3 regions of the Thermoflexus sp. genome follow, and region 1 is predicted to be linked to each of the others. Evidence: riboswitches for the same ligand, from Rfam matches in the RefSeq annotation. Region 1 holds a riboswitch; each other region holds the start of a gene.
What was found. Region 1 has a riboswitch for thiamine pyrophosphate ahead of thiE (thiamine phosphate synthase). Riboswitches for the same ligand answer to the same signal wherever they lie in the genome.

Region 1 (6,640 bases):
TGAGCGGCCCCAATCCTCCTCCAGCGGGACCTGGGGATGCCGGTAATGGGCGCGGTGATGTTCGGCCACCAGATGATCCGCGGTCCGGAACAGCCAGGCCGCCAGATGGCGATCCGGCCCCCGTCCCCGATGGAAGGCTTCGAGGAGGCGCAGGAAGACCTCCGCGGTCACGTCCTCTGCAACCGCCTGCTCCCCTACCCGGCCGAGCACGTAGAAATACAGCATCTGGTAATACCGCTCGTGCAGCTCGGACAGGGCCTCCGGGTCCAGGGACCGTGCACGGGCCAGCAGGGCCTGTTCGTCTATCACCGTTCCAGATCGCTCAAGGAAAGTTTCCACCGTCGATAGATCCCATCGTATCCGCTCGGGCGGGAAGATGCCACTCCCACAGGCCCTCATTGTGGGCACCGCCTCGTTCAAGCCTCACGGGAAAGGGGGTTGGGCAGGATATCCTGGCGGCCCGCCCAACCCCATGCCTCCCTGATTCTCCCGAATTATCAGTCGGAATCATCCTTTTCGGGACGATCCTTGTGGTGATCCTCATCCTTCTTCCCACCATCATCCTTCTTCTCATCATCCCCTTTCTTCCCATCATTGTCACCTTTCTTGCCTTCCTCTCGCGTTCCAGAATCCTTCCCGGACCGATCTTCAAGTTGAATTCGAAGGGCACGGATGGAGCCATCGCTCTGAAGAACCCCCTTCACCTCAACCCAGGCGCCGAGGGTGATAGGGTCATCGATCCGGGTATTCCCATCGACCCGGACCGTCCGACCAGCGATGCGATAGCCATCGGGAAGGATCTCCTCCACGGCACCTTTGAACTCCACCTCCTCCTTAGTCTTCAACATGGATCCGGAACGCCAGGATCGTTCCGTCCGGTTGCAGAACGCCCTTCACCTCCACAAAAGTCCCCACGGCGATCGGACCCTCAACACGCGTGGTCGCGGTCACCATCACCGTCCGCCCCCCAATCCGATAACCGTTGGGCAAAACCTCCTCCACCACCCCCTTGAACTCCATTTGAAGGATAGGAGTGGGCAGGGGAGAGACCATTGTCCCTCCCGCCGTTCCGGCCACCGATCCGCCCGAGGATTGAACCCGGATCATCGTGGCATTCCAAGCCCCATCTGCTGGGGCCCCTTCCACCTCCACTCGGGCTCCTACCTGAAGGTCCCCCAGGATCTGCGTCTGGCCGGTCCAGCGAACCAGCCGGCCGGAGACCTGAAGGCCATCCGGGAGGATCGCCTCCACTGTTCCCTCCCAGCGCGTTGCGGTTCCTTCCCTGGATGCCGGAGGGGTCGTGCAGGCCGTTAGCATCAACCCGATCCACGCCAGCAGGAAGATTCCGAAACCGATGCCCTTTTTCATGGGACCACCCCCGTCTTTAGGATGCTGAACCCGGGTTCGCTCATCATGTCATGTCGGAGATCACCCGGAAAAGGTTACGGGGGTGGGATTCGAGATTTTCTATGGGGAAGGCCAGGGCCACGTCTCAGCCATCGGTTCGGCACGGGGAAGGGTAGGGTTGTATAGTAGAAAAGTCCACCAGGAGAGGATTCGGAAGATGGCGCGCGTTGACTGGCGAGAGCGAGTGGTCATCAATCCCGAGATCCACCATGGAGAACCATGTATCCGTGGCACGCGGATTCCGGTGAAGGTGATTGTGAGCAGCCTGGCGGAAGGGATGTCCTTTGAAGACATCCTTCGGGAGTATCCCCCGTTGAGCGCGGAGGATCTCTGGGCCGCCCTGGCCTATAGCCAGCGTCGAATTTGACAGGCCCCTTTTTTCACATTACAGTAACCGCGGAATTTCGGGGCGACGTGGGGAGTCCGCGGGGAAGCGGGCTGAGAGGGCGCCCTGCCGGCCGGAGGCCGGCCCTGGTGCCGACCCATGGAACCTGATCCGGGTCATGCCGGCGGAGGGACGGTCGCCACCCGTTTGCCCCTCGCGTCTCTCCATCTCTCCCCACGAAGATCGCCTCTGAAGGAGCTCATGGGATGGCGCTGGACCTGCGCGTTTACCTCGTTCTGGACCCGGCGCTCACCTCCGGGCGATCGCCGCTGGAGATCGCGGAATCGGCCCTTAAGGGGGGGATCACCGCCATGCAGTTGCGCTGGAAATCCGGGCCGTTGCGGGAGATGCTCCGGCTGGGGGAAGCCCTGCGGGCGCTCTGCCGGCGATATGGTGTTCCTTTCCTCATCAACGATCGCGTCGACGTCGCCATGGCGATCCATGCGGACGGGGTCCACCTGGGCCAGGAGGATCTCCCTCCTGAGGTGGCGCGGCGCCTTCTGGGCCCTCAGGCCCTCATCGGGGTCTCCGCCCGCACCCCGGCGCAGGCTCAAGCGGCGGAGGCCGCCGGCGCCGATTATCTGGGATCGGGCTCCATCTTCCCCACAGCTTCCAAGGCCAACCCGATTCTCATCGGACTGGAGGGGCTGGCCGCCGTCGTCCGCTCCACGCGGCTTCCGGTGGTAGCCATCGGCGGAGTGACTCCGGAGAACGCCGCCGTGTGCATCCGTATGGGAGCCGCCGGGGTCGCGGTGATCTCCGCCATCACCCAGGCGCCCGATCCGGAGGCCGCCGCGCGCGCCCTGCGACGGGCGGTGGATGCAGCGCTGGCCGAGCGGGAGAAGCGCTCCCCCTCCGGCGCTTAACGGATGGAGGCGGGATCAGGGCCTCCAGCCCTCGCGGAGTTCTGCAATCCTCAGACCAGGAGGATGGCGATGACCACTTTGCCTCGTGCCCTAACGATCGCCGGATCGGATTCGGGCGGGGGGGCGGGCATCCAGGCGGATCTGAAGACCTTTGGCGCGCTGGGCGTTTACGGCATGAGCGTGCTCACGGCCCTCACCGCCCAGAACACCCGGGGAGTCCAGGCGGTTTTCGAACTCCCCCCTGAGTTCGTGGCGGCCCAGATCGACTCGGTGCTGGGCGACATCGGCGCCGACGCGGTGAAAACGGGGATGCTGGCGAATGCCGCCATCATCGAGGTGGTCGCCGGGAAAATGCGGGAATACCGCGTGGAGCGTCTGGTCGTCGATCCGGTCATGCGGGCCAAGAGTGGGGATCCCCTCCTTCGCCCGGAGGCCCAGGACGCACTGATCCGTCACCTCTTCCCCCTGGCGATGGTGGTCACCCCGAACCTCCACGAGGCGCGGGCGCTGGTGGGGCGGGAGCTGCGGAGCCGGGCGGATATGCGAGAGGCAGCACGGATCATCCACGAGATGGGGCCGCGCTGGGTGGTGGTGAAAGGCGGCCACCTGGAAGGGGATGATCACAGCGTGGACATTGTGTTCGATGGCCGGGATTTCTATGAGCTGGACGCCCCACGGGTGGACACGGTGAACACCCATGGGACGGGGTGCACGTTCGCCTCGGCCATCGCGGCGGGGCTGGCCAGGGGTCTCCCACCCCTGGAGGCCATCCGTCAGGCGAAAGACTATCTGACCGCGATCCTCCAGGCCTCCCGGGCCTTTAAACTCGGCCGGGGCGCGTATGGGCCGATGGATCACTTCGCTTTGCTGAAAGCCCGGGCTTATCCCGGATAGAAGGCGAGCAGGACATCCGCCGCCGGGCGCCCATTTCGGAAGATGGGATGGCCCCTTCCCCTTCTGGGGCCGTGGGGAACCCCTTCAATGCCCTGCGGCCCCAGCCGCCCCTGATCGTTCGGTTTCACCGCCACCCTTCGACGGCCAGGCCGAGGATCCCCACCAGGACGGTGAGGACGGAAGCCCATCCCAGGCGGCGCAACCAGGGGCCCCGCAACCCGCCCAGCCGGGCCATCGGCACGTGGAAGAGCAAGCTGGCCATGGAGGCCAGCACCACACCAAGCCCTGCCGCCTCCATCGAAATCTGCCCCTGCGCCGCCAGGGTCGCCGCCGCCGCCGCTGTCGAGGCGCTGCTCACCAGCCCGCCCAGGAACGTCGCCACCATAAATCCTCCTGGTCCCAGGAAGCGATCCGCCAGCACCACGGCCGCCCGGATCACCAGATAAAACGTCCCGAAGAGCAGGCTATGGCGCAGCGAGAAGGGGAAAGCCAAGCGGATCGCCGGCGCAGCCGAAGATGCGTTCTGCCGGAGGATCCGAAGGACCATCAGCCCGGTGAGGCCGGCCATCAGCCCCACCGCCAGCCAGCCGTGGAGCAGCGCGGCCGGCGCGAAGATCCCCAGGATCAGGCCGTTGCGGGCCATCATGGCGATGTTAGCCAGCAGCATCCCCTCCAGGGCCAGATCCATGGCTTTCTCCTCCTGTCCCCGACATCGCCGGGCCAGCTCCGAAACCGTCGCCGTGCTGTTCACCAGCCCGCCGAGGATCCCGGTGAAATGGATCCCCCGGGCGCCGTAAAGCCGCAGCAGCGCATAGTTCACCAGGCCGATCGCCGAGAGGATCACCACCACCAGCCACGCCGCCCGGAGGTTGACCAGGCCCATGGGATCCACGGTGGGGGACAGGCCCTCCGGCAGGAGGGGATAGATCACCAGCGTCAGCACCCCGAACAGCACAATGGAGCGCAGCTCCTCCAGGGAAAGCCCCACGGTAAAGCGGACCAGCTCCGCCTTCCAGGCCAGGAGCATCGTCACCAGCACGGCGGTAGCCGCCGCCACCAGGAAATACCCCTGCGCAACCACAATGCCCAGGAGCAGCGTCACCAGCAGGGCCACCGAAGTCGTCATCTCCAGGGAGCGGTCCACCAGCATGCTGCGGATATTGAGGATGCTCACCAGGGCGATCGCCGCAGCCAGGACCAGGAAGGCGGCGACGGGGTGGATCAGCCAGGCCAGGCACCCCGCCAGCGCCGCCAGGGCGAAGGTGCGCAACCCCACATCCTTATGCGCCCACTCCCGCTCCAGCCCGATCAGCAACCCGATCCCCAGCGAGATCCCGATCGGTTCAATGTATCCCCGAAGATCGCCCATCGTCGTATCTCGAACGAGGTGGGACAACCACAAGCAGTTGTCCTCCTGCACCGAAGGGGACGCGAGACAAAACGCTATGTGAGATGGGCCCCGCCCGTCACATCCAGAACCGCGCCGGTGATGAAATCGGCCTCAGGCAGACACAACAACAGCACGGCGTTGGCCACATCCTGAGGTTCCTCAATTCGCCCCAGCGGGGTTTTGCTCACATACTCCGCGCGCACGGCCTCTGGATCCATCCCCCGCAGCTGCCCCTCCCACACGATCTCGCGCTCCTGCATCGATGTGCGGACAAATCCGGGGCAGATCAGATTGACTTTGATATTATACTTGCCCACTTCCACCGCCAAACTCAGGCCGAAGCCGATCACCGCCCACTTGGAGGCCGCATAGTGCGCCAGCAGAGGGACAGCCCGATGGCCGGCCATGGACGCCGTGATGATGATGCGACCGCCGCCCTGGCGGATCATATGGGGAATAGCGGCCTGGCAGGTAAAGAACACTCCTTTCGTGTTCACGTTGAAGTTATAATCCCATTCCTCCTCCGTGAGGTCCTTCACCCAGTTCATCGTGGAAACCCCAGCGTTCGGGCAGACTATATCCAGGCGTCCCCATTTAGCGACCACGGCATCCATCACCGCGACGTTGTCAGCCTTCCTGGTGACATCGAGACGCCAGGATTCCGCGACCCCATCGGATTGACGGATCTCCTCCGCAACCTGACGGGCCCCTTCCTCGTTAATATCCGTTACGGCCACATAAGCCCCTTCTCGAGCCAGGGTTCGGGCGATAGCCGCTCCGATCCCGGTCCCCGCGCCGGTTACCATCGCAACCTGTCCATCCAGGCGTCCCATGGATGAGCCTCCTTGGAGAAAGGAGCTGGAACTTACACCCTCAGACTAAGATAGAGAAGGCAAGACAGCCCCTCCTTGGGCCCCTTGGGCCTCAAGGAGGAAGGTTCCCTAAAGGTAATCAGGCGTGTGACCCCTGTTGAGTTTCACCCCCCAGACAGTCGACCCACGCGAGGGAAAAGCGGTTTTAGGGCTTCGTAAAGGTCCCGATAAAGGCGGTAAGCCTCCTGATACCGCCGGTGGGCTTCGGGATTCGGTTCATTCCAGTAAGCCGGACCCGCAAAGGCCTCGATCTCCGCCCAATCCTGGAACAGGCCAGCGCCCATCCCGGCCACGAAAGCCACTCCCAGGGCCGAGCCGGGATGCCCGGGGTGGGCCTCCACCGGAAGCCCCAGAACATCTGCGGCGATCTGACGCCACAGCTCGCTGCGCACCCCGCCGTCGGTAGCCAGCACCCGTCGGATGGGATAGCCGCGCTCCTGTAGGATCTCCAGATGATGCTGGAATCCATAGATCACCGCCTCCAGGATGGCGCGGAACATATGACCCCGACTGTGGCTCAGGGTAAGCCCAAAGAAGATCCCCCGGGCTTCCGGATCGAAGAGCGGGGTCTTCTCCCCAAGGAAATAAGGCAGGACGATCAGTCCATCGGAAGCGGGCGGGACGGCTGCGGCTTCCTCATCCAGTCGGCGATAGGTTGCGGACCCACCTTCTTCCCTCAGCACCTGGGTGACGAACCACTTCACCAGAGAGCCGGAAGCCGCCATGCATCCATTCAGAAGGTAACGCTCAGGGATATCGTGATAATCGATGTAAAGCCGGGGATGAGGCTCCAGGCGATCCATGCAATACAGGATATCTCCTGCGG
Region 2 (6,640 bases), on a different contig from region 1:
GCATACGGAGCACCTGGCCGCGCTGCTCGCGGACTTCCAGGGGGTGGCCCGTTCGGGGTTGGGGGAGACATGGTGAGCGAGGGCGCGGCGCTGACGCGCGAGGCGGTCCTGGCAGCCCTGGAGGCGGTGAAGGACCCGGAGATCCCCACGGTCTCGGTGGTCGACCTGGGGCTGATCTATGAGGTCCGGGTGAAGGGGGATGAGGTGGAGGTGGATTTCGCGCCCACCTTCGTGGGATGCCCGGCGTTGCACGTCATGGAGCAGGAGATCGTGGCGTGCATCCGGGCCCTGGGGGCTCGCAGCGTCCGGGTGCAGCGGGTCTATCGCCCGCCGTGGACTGCGGATCGGATGAGCGCGCGCGCGCGGCAGGCGTTGCGCGAGCTGGGGATCGCGCCGCCCCGGCCGGTCCCGGCGGAGATCACGCTCACGGCGTTTGAGAAATTGCCCTGTCCCTTCTGTGGATCCACCGATACCCGGATGGAGAACCTGTTCGGCCCGACTTCCTGTCGGGCGCTGTTCTACTGCAACACGTGCCAGCAGCCCTTCGAGGCGTTCAAACCCCTGTGAGGCCGAAAGGGCTTCCTTTCTTCCCCAGGATCTAACAGGCGGGCGAGGCCATCTCCGGCGGCCTCGCCCGCCCCTCCGGATCTTCTGTCCGGGCTTACGCGGCGCGGGTGATCCGGCCTCGGGCTATGGGGATGATCCCGTAGATCGCAAAGGACACGATGAAGGTGGGGAAGGTAGCCCCTACCGAGGGGGCCAGGCGGGTGAGAGCCTGGTAAGTGGCCACCCCGGCGGCCCAGGCCGCGAGGCCCTCCCACCGGATGGCGGCCGGTCGATACAGATCCGCCTCGGTGTAGGAGCGGCGCACCACGAAATAATCGGCCGCCAGCACGCCGAACAGCGGGACGAAGGCTGTGCCGATCAGGAGCAGGAAGTTCTCATACTGGGCGATGGGGACCGTGAGGGCCAGCAGGAGGCAGATCGCTCCGATCGCTCCGGCGAAGAGCGCTTGGCGGACCCCCGGCCAGATGTTCTGCAGGGATACGGCTGCCGAATAGATGTCGGCGAAGGCGTTATCGGTCTCATCCACCAGGATGATGGGCAGCACGATCCAGCCGATGGCCAGCGCCCCGATGGCTTCCACCAGCTGACCGGTCTGGGCGGTGAGGAGCAACAGGGCGCCCAGCCCGTAGAACCACACGTTCGCAATGAGATAGCCGATGTAAGTTCCCCAGAAGGCAGGCCCCGCCCGCCGGGCGAACCGGTTGTAATCGGCCACCAGAGGCATCCATGAGATCGGCATCGCGGCCACCAGATCCACGGCCAGCCAGAAGGGCATCTCCCCGGTCCCCGGTCGCCGCCACACAGCTCCCAGGTCATACGTGAGGGCGATATAAATCGTCAGCCAGATGGTGGTCAGCAACACCACCCAGACCGCAAATTTCTCCAGCCACTGGCGCACCACCACCAGAGGCCCTCCGATGGCCATCAGGGTGCACCACAGGGCGAAGAGGATCGCCCAGAAGGGGTAGCTGGAGAACCCGAGGAAGCGGGCGCTGATGAAATCCGCCGCCTGAGCCATGATAATGATCTCGAAGGCGCCCCAGCCGATCAGCTGGAGCACGTTGAGGGCGGTGGGGAGGAACGACCCCAGACGCCCGAGGGAAGGTCGAAGCAGCACCATCGTGGGTGCGCCCGTTCGGCTGCCGATGTATCCCGTGGCGGCCAGCAACAGGTTGCCCAGCAGCGTCCCGATCAGGATGGCCAGCAGGGCCTGGGGAAGCCCCAGGCCGGGCACCAGCAGGGCGCCGGCGGCCATCACCAGCAGCCCCACGCCGAGATCTCCCCACAGGACCGCGTAATCGAGGAACCCCAGGCGCCGTGCTTCCACCGGCACCGGCTCGATGCCCCATTCGGGGGGCGCCTGGATCCGTGGAAACGCGCGAGCCCATGCTTTGAGGATCGCCATGGTGAACCTCCCTGAAGAGGGTGTGGAAATGAAGCGGCGTGGGGGAACAAAAAAGCCCGCCGACGGGCGGGCGAGGAGATCGAAGCGGTCGCGACGGTCCCTCCGCCGGTATGACCCGGATCAGGTTCGATGGGTCGGCGCCAGGGCCGGCCTCCGGCCGGCAAGGCACCCTCTCAGCCCGCTTCCCCGCGGACTCCCCACGTCGCTTCGAAACGCGATTTTAGCGTTGCAAGACGACGCTGTCAAATTCCAGCGCTCTGCCAGGGCTTTTCGAAGATCTTACCCATCCCGGCAGGAGGTGGAGGGACACCCCCCGCAGCCTCCCGGCAGGGGGCAAAAGCCCCCTGCACCCCCCGATCTCTCAGAACATTGAAAAGCCCCGCGCTCTGCTGGAGATCTCATCCTCCCAGGCACATCAGTTCGCGGGGGAACGTGGTGAGGGATTCCGCCCCGGATTCCGTCACCACCACATCGTCCTCGATGCGGACGCCGCCCTTCCCCGGCAGGTAAATCCCGGGCTCGATGGTGAAGGTCATGCCGGGCTGAAGGAGCTCGGTGTTCCCCGCCACAATATACGGGGGCTCATGGACCTCCAGCCCGAGCCCGTGGCCTGTGCGATGGGTGAAGTGGGCGCCATAGCCGGCCGCCTCAATCACCGAGCGGGCCGCCCGGTCCACCGCCTCCGCCGGGATCCCGGGCCGCACGGCGGCGCGGCCGGCGGCGTTGGCCTCCTGAACCCGCTCGTAGATCCACCGCAGCTCGGGGTCCAGCTCGTCCACCGCAAAAGTTCGCGTGAGATCGGAGACATAACCTTCCACGATCACCCCGAAATCCACCAGCAGGAGCTCCCCGGTCCCGATAGGGCGGTCCGTCGGGATGGCGTGGGGGAGGGCCGTGTTTGGTCCGGCCACCACGATGGGCTCGAAGGCCAGAGCGTCCGCCCCGGCCGCGAAGCACGCCTGGATCAGCCGCCGGGTCGCCTCCCGTTCGGTCATCCCCCTTTGAACGTGGGGCAGCCATATCCGCAGCGCTTCCTCCGCCACTGCGACGGCCCGTCGAATCGCGGCGATTTCGTCCGGATCTTTCACCATCCGCAGCCGGGCCAGCAACGGCTCCGCCGCGATCGGTTCGGGGGAGGAAAAGACGTGGGCGAGCATGGACCATTCCAGCACGCGCATCCCCAGGGTTTCCACGGCGATGGGACGTCCGCGCTGGCCCACGGCTGCCGCCGCCGCCTGGAAAGCCCGTGCGGGCCCTTCCTCGTCGGTGTAAGGGAACAGGCGCCATGGGATCGGCGCCTGCCGGGCCTTCTCGATCTCGAAGGCCGGGAGGATCAATACGGGATCGCCATCCAGGGGAAACAGCGCCACGATGGGGCGCTCCATCCGATGGAAAGAGAGGCCGGTCACGTAGAACAGATTGGCGCCGGGGACCAGGGCCAGAAGTTCGATCCCTTCCCGGTTCATTTCCTCTCGCAAGCGCAGCCAGCGTGGGTGGGACATCGTCGCCTCCCGCCTTTCCGTCTCCGGGTCCTTTCCAACCCCCACCGCCTTTCAGGCCCGGGAAATTGGGAAAGCTCTCCTGATCAGTTTGACAAATTCTCCCGCTTGTGGCAACATAGAACCCCGGCATGGGCCGGGAATCGGTTCGACTCTTCCTTCAATACACGAGCTCTGGCGCTCCGCCGATGCCCTCATCGGTGGGGCGCCGGTTGTGCTTTTCAGGCACCGGGAAGGCGATCTCGCTCCCGGTGCTTTTTTTATATAGCCGCCATGCGGGAGGGCCCTCCGCATGACCACCATCCGTCTGCCTGGAGCGGCGGACATCCATGTGCACCTGCGGGAGCCAGGGGAGACCCATAAAGAGGATTTCGCCAGCGGGACGGCGGCGGCGCTGGCCGGCGGGGTGGTGACGGTGCTGGCCATGCCCAACACCCGCCCGCCCCTTACGGATCCCGCGGCCTTCCAGGAAGCTGTGCAGCGCGCTCGGGCGGGGGCGCGCTGCGAGGTGGGCCTCTTTGTCGGCGGCACGCCGGAGAACCCCGAGGTCGCTGCGGCCTTAGCCCCCCAGGCTGCCGGGCTGAAGCTTTATCTGGATGCGACTTACGGCCCTCTTCGGCTGGAAAGCCTTGCCGCGATCCTGCGCCATTTCGAGGCCTGGCCCGGCCACCGCCCCATCGCGGTCCACGCGGAGGGGCGGACCGTGGCGATGGTATTGGGGTTGGCCGCCCTGTTCCGCCAGCCGGTCCATTTCTGTCATGTCAGCCGGCGGGAGGAGATCCTCCTCATCCGCCGGGCGAAGGAGCGGGGCCTTCCGGTCACATGTGAGGTCACGCCGCACCACCTGTTCCTGACGGAGGCCGATTTGCCCCGCCTCGGCCCGTTCGGTCTGATGCGACCGCCGCTGGCCACCCGGGCCGATCAGGAAGCCCTCTGGGCCAACCTGCCGGTGATCGATGCGGTGGCGACCGATCACGCCCCGCATACCATCGAGGAAAAGCAGAGTCCCCACCCTCCCCCCGGGGTGCCGGGCCTGGAGACGATGCTGCCATTGATGCTTACCGCCGTCGTCGAAGGCCGCCTGTCCCTGGAGGAGGTCGTCCGCCTCACCGCTACCGGCCCGCGGCGGGTCTATGGCCTGCTGGAGCCACCGGAGACGTGGGTGGAGATCGAATGGGGCGGGCCCTGGACGATCTCCCGGGAGGGCCTTTTCACCCGATGTGGATGGACGCCCTTCGAGGGGATGACAGTGCGAGCCCGGGTGCGCCGCACCCTCCTGGAGGGACGGGTGGCCTTCGAGGACGGAGAGGTCCGCGCGCCCCCCGGCTCGGGGCGGGTGCTGTTCGCCGATCCATCCTGTTGACCCGATCCATTATTGCAGCGGCGATGATGCCGCCGCGAAAACGATCCGCAAGGAGGTGAACGATGGTGAGCCGACCGCGCCTGTTCCAGTTCGATGGCGTCGCTTCGCGGGAGCCGGTGAACCCGAACAACGGCTTCTACATGCAGGATATCCTCTCTGTCTCCCAGTTCAACCGGGAGAACCTGGCCTACCTCTTCGACATCGCCGAGGAGATGCGGGAGCTGGTCCGCCGCGTGGGCGCCTGCGATCTCCTCAAGGGCTATGTGATGGCCTGTGTCTTCTACGAGCCCAGCACCCGCACCAGCTCCTCCTTCATCGCCGCGATGGAGCGCCTGGGCGGGGCGGTCATCCCCATCACCCAGGGCGTCCAGTTCTCCTCCGTAGCGAAAGGGGAATCCCTCCCCGACACCATTAAAACCCTGGAGCAGTATTCCGACGTGATCGTCCTGCGCCACCCCGAGGTGGGCGCAGCGAAGATCGCCGCCGATGTGGCGGAGGTCCCGGTGATCAACGCCGGCGACGGCATCGGCGAGCATCCCACCCAGGCCCTGCTCGACCTCTTCACCATCCAGGAGGAGCTGGGCCGCATCGACGGCCTGCACATCGCCATGGTGGGGGACCTCCGCTTCGGGCGCACGGTGCACTCCCTGACCAAGCTGCTCACCATGTATGACGTGCGGCTGTCCTTCGTGTCGCCGGAGATCCTGCGGCTGCCGCTGGACCTGATGAATGAGGTCCGGGCGAAGGGGATCCCGGTGTATGAGACCTACGATGTGGCCGATGTGATCGAAGACGTGGATGTGCTCTATGTGACCCGGGTGCAGAAGGAGCGTTTCACCGACCTCAACGCCTATGAGCAGGTGAAGAACTATTATGTGATCACGCCGGAGCTGATGAAGCGGGCCAAGGAGCGGATGATCGTGATGCATCCGCTCCCCCGGGTGGGGGAGATCGACCCGGCGGTGGATCGGGATCCGCGGGCGGCCTACTTCCGCCAGGTGGCCAACGGCCTCTACATCCGGATGGCCCTGCTGGCCGCCGTGCTGGGCAAGGCATGAGCTGGAGGATCGGCCATGGAGTTCTTCGACCGATTGCGCGCGCGGACCGGGCCAGCCCGGCTGGGCCTGTGCGTGGGCCTGGATCCGGTGTCGGCGCGCCTCCCGGAATGGGCGCGCTGGCATCCGGATCCGGCCCTGGCCTTCCTGCGCTGGGTGATTGAGACCACGGCGGAGGTCGCTGCGGCCTACAAGCCCAACCTGGCCTTCTACCTGGCGCTGGGCCCCTCCGGTTTGGAGACCCTGCGGGCGGTTCGGGCGGCGATCCCGCCGGAGATCCCGGTGATCCTGGATGGGAAGTTCGGGGATATCGGGTGGACCGCCGAGGCCTATGCCCAGTTTGCTTTCGATGTCCTGCGAGCGGACGCGGTGACGCTGAGCCCTTTCCTGGGCCCGGAGGTGTTGCGCCCATTCCTGAGCCGGGAGGGCCGGGGGATCTTCTTTCTGATTCGGACCTCGAACCCGGGCGCGGAGGCCGTGCAGGAGCTGCAGGTTGGGGGGGAGCCCTTCTATCAGGCCCTGGCCCGTCAGGTCCAGAGCTGGCCTGGGAGCGAGCGGATCGGCTTTGTGGTCGGGGCGACGGCTCCGGGGGCCCTGGCTGCCCTTCGCCGTATGGCCCCCGATCGCTGGTTCCTGATCCCGGGGGTTGGGCCTCAAGGGGGGGATCCGGAAACCGTGCGGATCCTCGCCGGTCCCCCGGCGCTGATCGCCGTCTCCCGGGAGATCCTGGAGGCGGCGGACCCGGGCGCAG
Region 3 (6,640 bases), on a different contig from region 1:
GCAACGTCCTGTTGGGTTTGGAGACACCCTCTTCCGTTAGGGCATAGGAGATGAGAGCCCGTCGCCTTCCGCTCCAACTTCCCCAATCCCGTCGAATCCATCGATGGGTCCGGAGACCTTCCGAAAGATCGATCCGCACCTGCGGCGAGGACGGAACGGAATCCTCATCAGCCTGCTCGCCATCAGCCTGTCCGCCTCGCAGCCTTTTCTTTCCTTCGAAGATCGCCTGAGCCTGCATGTGGCCGGGCGAGGCTTCCACTTCGCCACCTGGCTCCTCTCAGTCTGGTGGGAGAAGCTGATCCTCGACACCGCCACCCCGCAGGCCTTTCTGGATGAGGCGACCCAAGGTCGGACGCTTCGAGGCTTTTTGCGCCATCTGGAGGCCGCGCAGCAAGCGGCGGCCGATCTGGAACACCGGATGGCCGGCTCCGAGCCCACCGATCCCGCCATCCTGGAGGATCTCCGGCGTCGCTGGGAGACGGAACATCGGAAGCAGGAAGCGTTGCGTCCCCTGGTGGAGGGCATCCTCGCGGAGCAGCTCGCTGTTCTCCTCCGCGGGGAGGGATTGACTCTCCTGGGCTATCCGATCCCCCCGGTCAACCTCCGCCTGACGGCCATGCCCAACCTGCTGGTGGTATCGCCCCGGGATCGGATCGTCCAGCGGGCCGCCCTCCCCTTGCAGGCCGATCTCACCGCCGATGAGATGGAGCGGATCGAACGACACGTCGATGGGGCCTTCAACGTGTCCTCCCTGGTCGTTCCCCTGGGCGGCCTGGCTCTCTACCCGGCAATGATTCTGGAAATCCCTTCCCTCCCCTACCTCACCGAAACCATTGCCCATGAGTGGACCCATCACTGGCTCTTCCTGTGGCCTCTGGGATGGTTCTACGAGCGCCCGGAAGCTCGCACCATTAACGAGACCGCCGCGGATCTGGTGGGGAAGGCCCTGGGACGGGCGTGGCTGGCCCGCTTCTACCCCGAGGATCTCCCCTCACCCCCCTCCCCTGCAGACTCGCCCCATGCTCCAGAGGAACAGCCGGCCTTCCATTTCGGACGGGAGCTGGCGAAAACCCGAACGGTGGTGGAGCGACTGCTGGCGCGGGGGGAGATCCGCCGGGCGGAGCAGTATATGGAGGCCCGACGCCGGGTCTTCCTGGAACACGGCTACGTGATCCGCAAGCTGAACCAGGCCTACTTCGCTTTCTATGGCGCCTATGCGGCGGAGGAAGGTGCGGCAGGCGTGGAGGATCCCATCGGCCCGCGCGTGCGTCGCCTGTGGGAGCAGAGCCCATCGTTACGGGCCTTTCTGTTCCGGATCGCCTTCATCACCGACCTGGCCGGCCTCCGCCGGGCGCTGGGGGAACCATAAACCGTCTGGCCCTCCCCGCGACGCTCCAGGCCACGGGGGCAGAGAAAACCAGCCGCCTGACCTCTACCTCCCGATCCTCCTCTCATGTCGGTAAATTGACAGGATGCCTCCTCTGACTTAAAACAAAGTAAGAGTTACATGGCGCGGGTCCGTTGGGGGAGTCCGGGCGAGCCGGGCTGAGAGGACGGCCATATCCGCCGTCGACCCCTGGAACCTGATCCGGATCATGCCGGCGGAGGGAAGACGGGCGCGCCGCGGCGATCTCGCACCACCTCCCTGTGATCCCGCCCTCTCCTCCTGGCTCCGCCTCATCTCATACGGAAACTGGATTCGCACAGCCAGATTTCTCCGGGAAGTAGAGCGCCCTCATGACGAACGCCAATGAAATCGTGATCATCGGCGGCGGGATCTGCGGGCTCTCCATCGGCTGGTTCCTGGCCCGCTCTGGATACCCGGTGACGATCCTGGAACGGGGCGGCGCCGGGCTGGGCGCGACCTGGGCGGCCGCCGGGATGCTGGCCCCTCACGCGGAGGCAGAGCCCGGTGAGGAGAGGCTCCTGCCGCTGTTGCGGGCTAGCCGCGATATGTGGGCCGACTTCGCCCGGGAGCTGGAGGCCGTCTCCGGGATCCCCGTGGACTACCGGGACGAAGGCACGCTGGTGGTCGCCCTCGATCGGGACGACGCGGAACGCTTGAGGTTCCTCTATGAATTCCAGCGCAGCCAGAACCTCCCCACTGAGTGGCTTTCCGGCTACGAGGCCCGACGGATGGAGCCGCATCTCTCCCGGCACGTGGTGGCCGCCATCTACAGCCCGCAGGATCATCAGGTGGATAACCGGAAGGTGGCCCGGGCGCTGATCGAAGCCTTCCGAAAGGCCGGCGGACATCTGCGGGAACACACGGAGGTGACCGGGATCGTGATCGATGAGAACCGCGTCCTCGGGGTCCGCCTCGCCCGCGGATTCCTGGAGGCCCACACGGTGATCCTGGCCGCCGGGGCCTGGTCCGCCCAGATCCCCGGGCTCCCCCCCGAGGCCCGCCCGCCTGTCCGGCCTGTGAAGGGTCAGATGCTGGCGGTGCAGATGCCTCCCGAGGCGCCCCTGCTGCAACACGTGGTGTGGGGGCCGGATGCCTACCTGGTTCCCCGTCGGGATGGTCGGTTGTTGATTGGGGCGACGGTGGAGGAAAAAGGGTTCGATGCCCACCTGACCGCCGGAGGGATCTTCCGGCTGCTGCGAGGGGCCTGGGAGATCCTGCCCGGGATTGATGAGCTGCCCATCGTGGAGATGTGGGTGGGCTTCCGGCCGGGAAGCCGGGATGATGCACCGATCCTGGGGCCGACGGCGGTGGAGGGGCTGATCCTGGCGACCGGCCACTACCGCAACGGCATCCTGCTGGCCCCGATCACCGCTCACGCCATTCATCACCTGATCGTCCATGGCGACCTCCCCGAGGTCGCGAAACCGTTCACCCTCGCGCGATTCTGCCACCGGTAGGGGCAGGCCCCTGGGCCTGTCTCCCTGGAGTGAAGGAGGGAAACCCGATGGAGGCCATCCTGATCGTCAATGGACAGCCCCATCCGTATCGGCCGCATACGGTTCGGGAGCTCCTGGCCGCCCTGGGCCTGGATCCCGATCGCCCGGGCATTGCGGTGGCGATCAACGCCACCGTGATCCCCCGACCGGAATGGGGGAACGTCCGGCTCCAGCCCGGGGATCGGGTGGAGATTGTCCACGCGGTCGCAGGGGGATGAACCGGCACGGAGGTGGGAAGGCCGTGCGCGGTTCCCCATCAGGAGAAAGGGGTCCACTCTTTCCTCCCGGATTCACGGCGCAGTTTTCTGTAAGATCTTCAGGAGGCCTATGATGAACGAAGGACTGGTGATCGCCGGACGGGCGTTCCGCTCGCGTCTGATCCTCGGAACAGCTCGATATCCCAACCTCCAGGTGATGCTGGATGCCCTGGAGGCCAGCGGAACCGAAATCGTGACCGTGGCCATCCGCCGGGTCCGCTTCGGGGCTGATGGGGAGAACCTCTACGACCTGCTGCGGGATCGCTATTTCATCCTGCCGAACACTGCCGGATGCTACACCGCCCGAGATGCGGTGCTCACCGCCCACCTGGCCCGCGAAGCCCTGGGCACGAACTGGATCAAGCTGGAAGTGATCGGCGATGAGGAGACCCTCTACCCCGATGCCGAGCAGCTGCTGGAGGCCGCGCGCCAGCTGGTGAAGGATGGCTTCGTGGTCCTCCCCTACTGCACCGATGATCCCATCCTGTGCCGGAAGCTGGAGGATATCGGTTGCGCGGCGGTGATGCCGCTGGGGGCGCCCATCGGATCCGGGATGGGGATCCTGAACCCGTATAACATCCGGCTGATCCGCCAGATGTGCACGGTGCCGGTGATCGTGGACGCCGGGGTGGGGACTGCATCGGATGTGGCGATCGCGATGGAGCTGGGATGCGATGGGGTGCTGCTGAACACCGCAGTGGCCCAGGCGCGGGATCCGGTGAAGATGGCCCGGGCGATGCGCCTGGCGGTGGAGGCCGGACGGCTGGCCTATGAAGCTGGCCGCATCCCCCGCCGCTTGTATGCCGTGCCCTCCAGCCCGATGGAGGATCGCATCGAGGTATGAACCTCCCCCAGCCGCCGCTGCTGGTGATCACCGACCGTCGCCTGGCCCGCCGGCCGCTGCTTGCTGTGATCGAGGCGATCCTCACAGCTGGCGGGCGCTGGGTGATGGTGCGGGAAAAGGACCTCCCCGAAGATGAACTGGCTTCCCTGGTTCGGGCGATCATCCGGCTGGCCCGACGCGTGGGAGGGGTTGTGGTGGTCAACACCTGGGCATCGGTTGCCGCAGCCTGTGAGGCCGATGGGGTGCATTTGCCTCAAGGCCTTTCGGTCGCCGAAGCCCGACGCATCGTCGGCCCGGGGCGCTGGGTAGGGGTTTCCACCCACAACCTGGAAGAGGCCCTACGCGCGGTGGAGGAAGGGGCGGACTATATCACCCTGAGCCCCATCTTCCCTTCCGTCAGCAAGCCGGGCTATGGACCGGCGCTGGGGGTGGAGACTCTCCGCATGGTCGCCCGAGCGGTATCCATCCCGGTGGTGGCCCTGGGGGGAATTACCCCGGAGAACGCCCGCGCATGCCGGGAAGCCGGCGCGGCGGGAATCGCGGTCCTGGGCTCCGTGATGACTGCGGAAGATCCGGGAGCGATCGTTCGCGCCTATCTTTCTGCCTGGGGGGGTTGAATCGATCGAAAACGCGAGGTTCACGGACCGGGGAAGCGGAGCGCCCGACGCCGGGCCGAGAGGTGCTCCCATTCCAGAGGCAACACCGGTGGGGATGCGCGTAAATCCTCCCGCCAGCGGATGAGGATCTGGCAGAGGGCCTCCAGAGCGGCGCCGAGCTCATCGGCGTTGCTTCGCACCACCTCGCCCATCATCCGCGGATCGCTGGCCGCCACCCGGGTGGCATCCCGGAATCCGGAAGCCGCGATCTCCCACATGGCCGGATCCCCCGCGGCCTCGACGGCAGCCATCAGCGCCATGGCGGTCACGTAGGGGAGATGGCTCACCCAGGCCACCCGCCGATCGTGGATCTCCGCCTCCATCCAGATGGGGCGCGCTCCCAGAAGGGTGACCAGCTCCTCAGCCTGCACCGCCGCCTCCGGTGTCGTTCGGGAGGTCGGCACCAGAATGAACGGTTTCCCGAGGAAGAGCTCCGGATCGGAGGCCAGGAAGCCCGAGCGCTCCCTGCCTGCCATGGGGTGCCCCCCTACTGCCCTCACCCCTTCCGGCAACCGGGCCATCGCCGCCACAATCCGCCGCTTGGTGCTCCCCGTATCCAGGATCAGCTGGCCGGGTCGCCAGGGGAGGGCCTCCAGGAGCTCCTCAATGGTGCCCACCGGCGTGGCCAGGATCACCCCATCCGCCGCAGCGACCAGCGCAGGGGGATCCAGCAAGGCCTCGAAAACCCCGGAAGCCTGGGCCTCTGTCCGTGTAGCCGGATCGCGATCCGCTCCCAGAACCGGGATGCCCTGTTGCGCCAGCCGCCGGGCGATGGAACCGCCGATCAGGCCCAGACCGATGACACCCCAGCGAAAGTTCTCCATCGTCACAACCCGAAAAGAGAGTGGACGAGCGCCTGCCCGCGCGTCCGGGAAATCCCAACCCCGAATGCCCTCGGGAGGAGGTCCGCTGCGCGCCCCCCGAACATGGCATGCGTTACGGCAATGCCCGTAGGGCAAGGGCCACGGCTCGCGCCTCCCGGACCAGGCGGGCGAAGGCCTCGGGGGTCAGGGATTGACGGCCATCCGACCAGGCCTCCTCCGGGCGGATGTGAACTTCCGTCAACAAGCCATCCGCCCCTGCGGCAATGGCCGCGCGGGCGATGGGGATCACATACGCCGCCTCCCCTGTGCCGTGGCTGGGATCCACCAGCACCGGCAGATGGCTGAGCTGCTTCACGACCGGCACGGCGTTGATGTCCAGAGTGTTTCGGGTCATCCGCTCAAAGGTGCGGATCCCCCGCTCGCACAGGATCACGTTGAAATTCCCATAGGCCATCACGTATTCCGCTGCCAGCAGCCACTCTTCGATGGTCGCGCTCATCCCCCGCTTGAGCAGCACCGGCTTCGGCTGTCGGCCCACTGCTTTCAGCAGGCTGAAGTTCTGCATATTCCGCGCGCCGACCTGCAAAACATCCGCCACCTCCGCGACCAGGGGAACCTCCTCCGGGGCCATCACCTCCGTTACGACCGGGAGCCCGGTTTCGGCCCGTGCCTCGGCCAGTAATTCCAGCCCTTCGAAGCCCAGGCCCTGGAAGGAATAGGGGGAGGTGCGAGGTTTGAAAGCGCCGGCCCGTAGCATATGGGCCCCGGCTTCCCGAACGGCATGGGCGGTTTCCAGCAGCTGGGAACGGGATTCTACCGCGCAGGGCCCCGCGATAAAGACCGGCTCCTCGCCCCCAATGAGGACCTCTCCCACCCGGATCTGGGTGCCCTCCGGCCGGTAATCCCGAGCTGCCAGCTGAAACGCATGACGGACCGGGATCACCCGCCGGACCCCCGGCCAGGACTGGAGCTCGCGGGGATCCAGGTCGCGCTCATCGGGGCAAACCAGCACGGGTTGCGGCCCGTGAACCCAATGGACCGGCTTCCCCCGGGATTGAAGGTGGTCCACCAGGCGCTGGATCATACGGGGATCCACATCGGCAGCGCATTCCACAATCATCGTTCCCCTCCTTCCTCCACGGATGCGGTGGGCGT

Region 2: another riboswitch for thiamine pyrophosphate. It lies ahead of cytX (putative hydroxymethylpyrimidine transporter CytX); the one in region 1 lies ahead of thiE (thiamine phosphate synthase).
Region 3: another riboswitch for thiamine pyrophosphate. It lies ahead of thiO (glycine oxidase ThiO); the one in region 1 lies ahead of thiE (thiamine phosphate synthase).

The regions. Positions count from the first base shown of each region.
Region 1 is NZ_DAOUCJ010000041.1:8,813-15,452, forward strand. It holds gene VAE54_RS04985 (sigma-70 family RNA polymerase sigma factor) at 1-339, opposite strand, end outside; gene VAE54_RS04990 (DUF5666 domain-containing protein) at 498-827, opposite strand; gene VAE54_RS04995 (DUF5666 domain-containing protein) at 835-1,368, opposite strand; gene VAE54_RS05000 (DUF433 domain-containing protein) at 1,565-1,774, shown strand; TPP riboswitch at 1,813-1,943, shown strand; gene thiE (thiamine phosphate synthase) at 1,999-2,658, shown strand; gene thiD (bifunctional hydroxymethylpyrimidine kinase/phosphomethylpyrimidine kinase) at 2,728-3,552, shown strand; gene VAE54_RS05015 (MgtC/SapB family protein) at 3,677-4,921, opposite strand; gene VAE54_RS05020 (SDR family NAD(P)-dependent oxidoreductase) at 4,996-5,775, opposite strand; gene VAE54_RS05025 (FGGY-family carbohydrate kinase) at 5,919-6,640, opposite strand, start outside.
Region 2 is NZ_DAOUCJ010000075.1:60,419-67,058, reverse strand. It holds gene paaC (1,2-phenylacetyl-CoA epoxidase subunit PaaC) at 1-76, shown strand, start outside; gene paaD (1,2-phenylacetyl-CoA epoxidase subunit PaaD) at 73-567, shown strand; gene cytX (putative hydroxymethylpyrimidine transporter CytX) at 662-1,972, opposite strand; TPP riboswitch at 2,052-2,182, opposite strand; gene VAE54_RS09015 (Xaa-Pro peptidase family protein) at 2,371-3,474, opposite strand; gene VAE54_RS09010 (amidohydrolase family protein) at 3,764-4,834, shown strand; gene pyrB (aspartate carbamoyltransferase) at 4,975-5,892, shown strand; gene pyrF (orotidine-5'-phosphate decarboxylase) at 5,908-6,640, shown strand, end outside.
Region 3 is NZ_DAOUCJ010000033.1:7,198-13,837, forward strand. It holds gene VAE54_RS04290 (hypothetical protein) at 104-1,369, shown strand; TPP riboswitch at 1,519-1,616, shown strand; gene thiO (glycine oxidase ThiO) at 1,738-2,865, shown strand; gene thiS (sulfur carrier protein ThiS) at 2,913-3,122, shown strand; gene VAE54_RS04305 (thiazole synthase) at 3,235-4,005, shown strand; gene VAE54_RS04310 (thiamine phosphate synthase) at 4,002-4,622, shown strand; gene VAE54_RS04315 (prephenate dehydrogenase) at 4,643-5,620, opposite strand; gene aroF (3-deoxy-7-phosphoheptulonate synthase) at 5,598-6,605, opposite strand; gene pheA (prephenate dehydratase) at 6,602-6,640, opposite strand, start outside.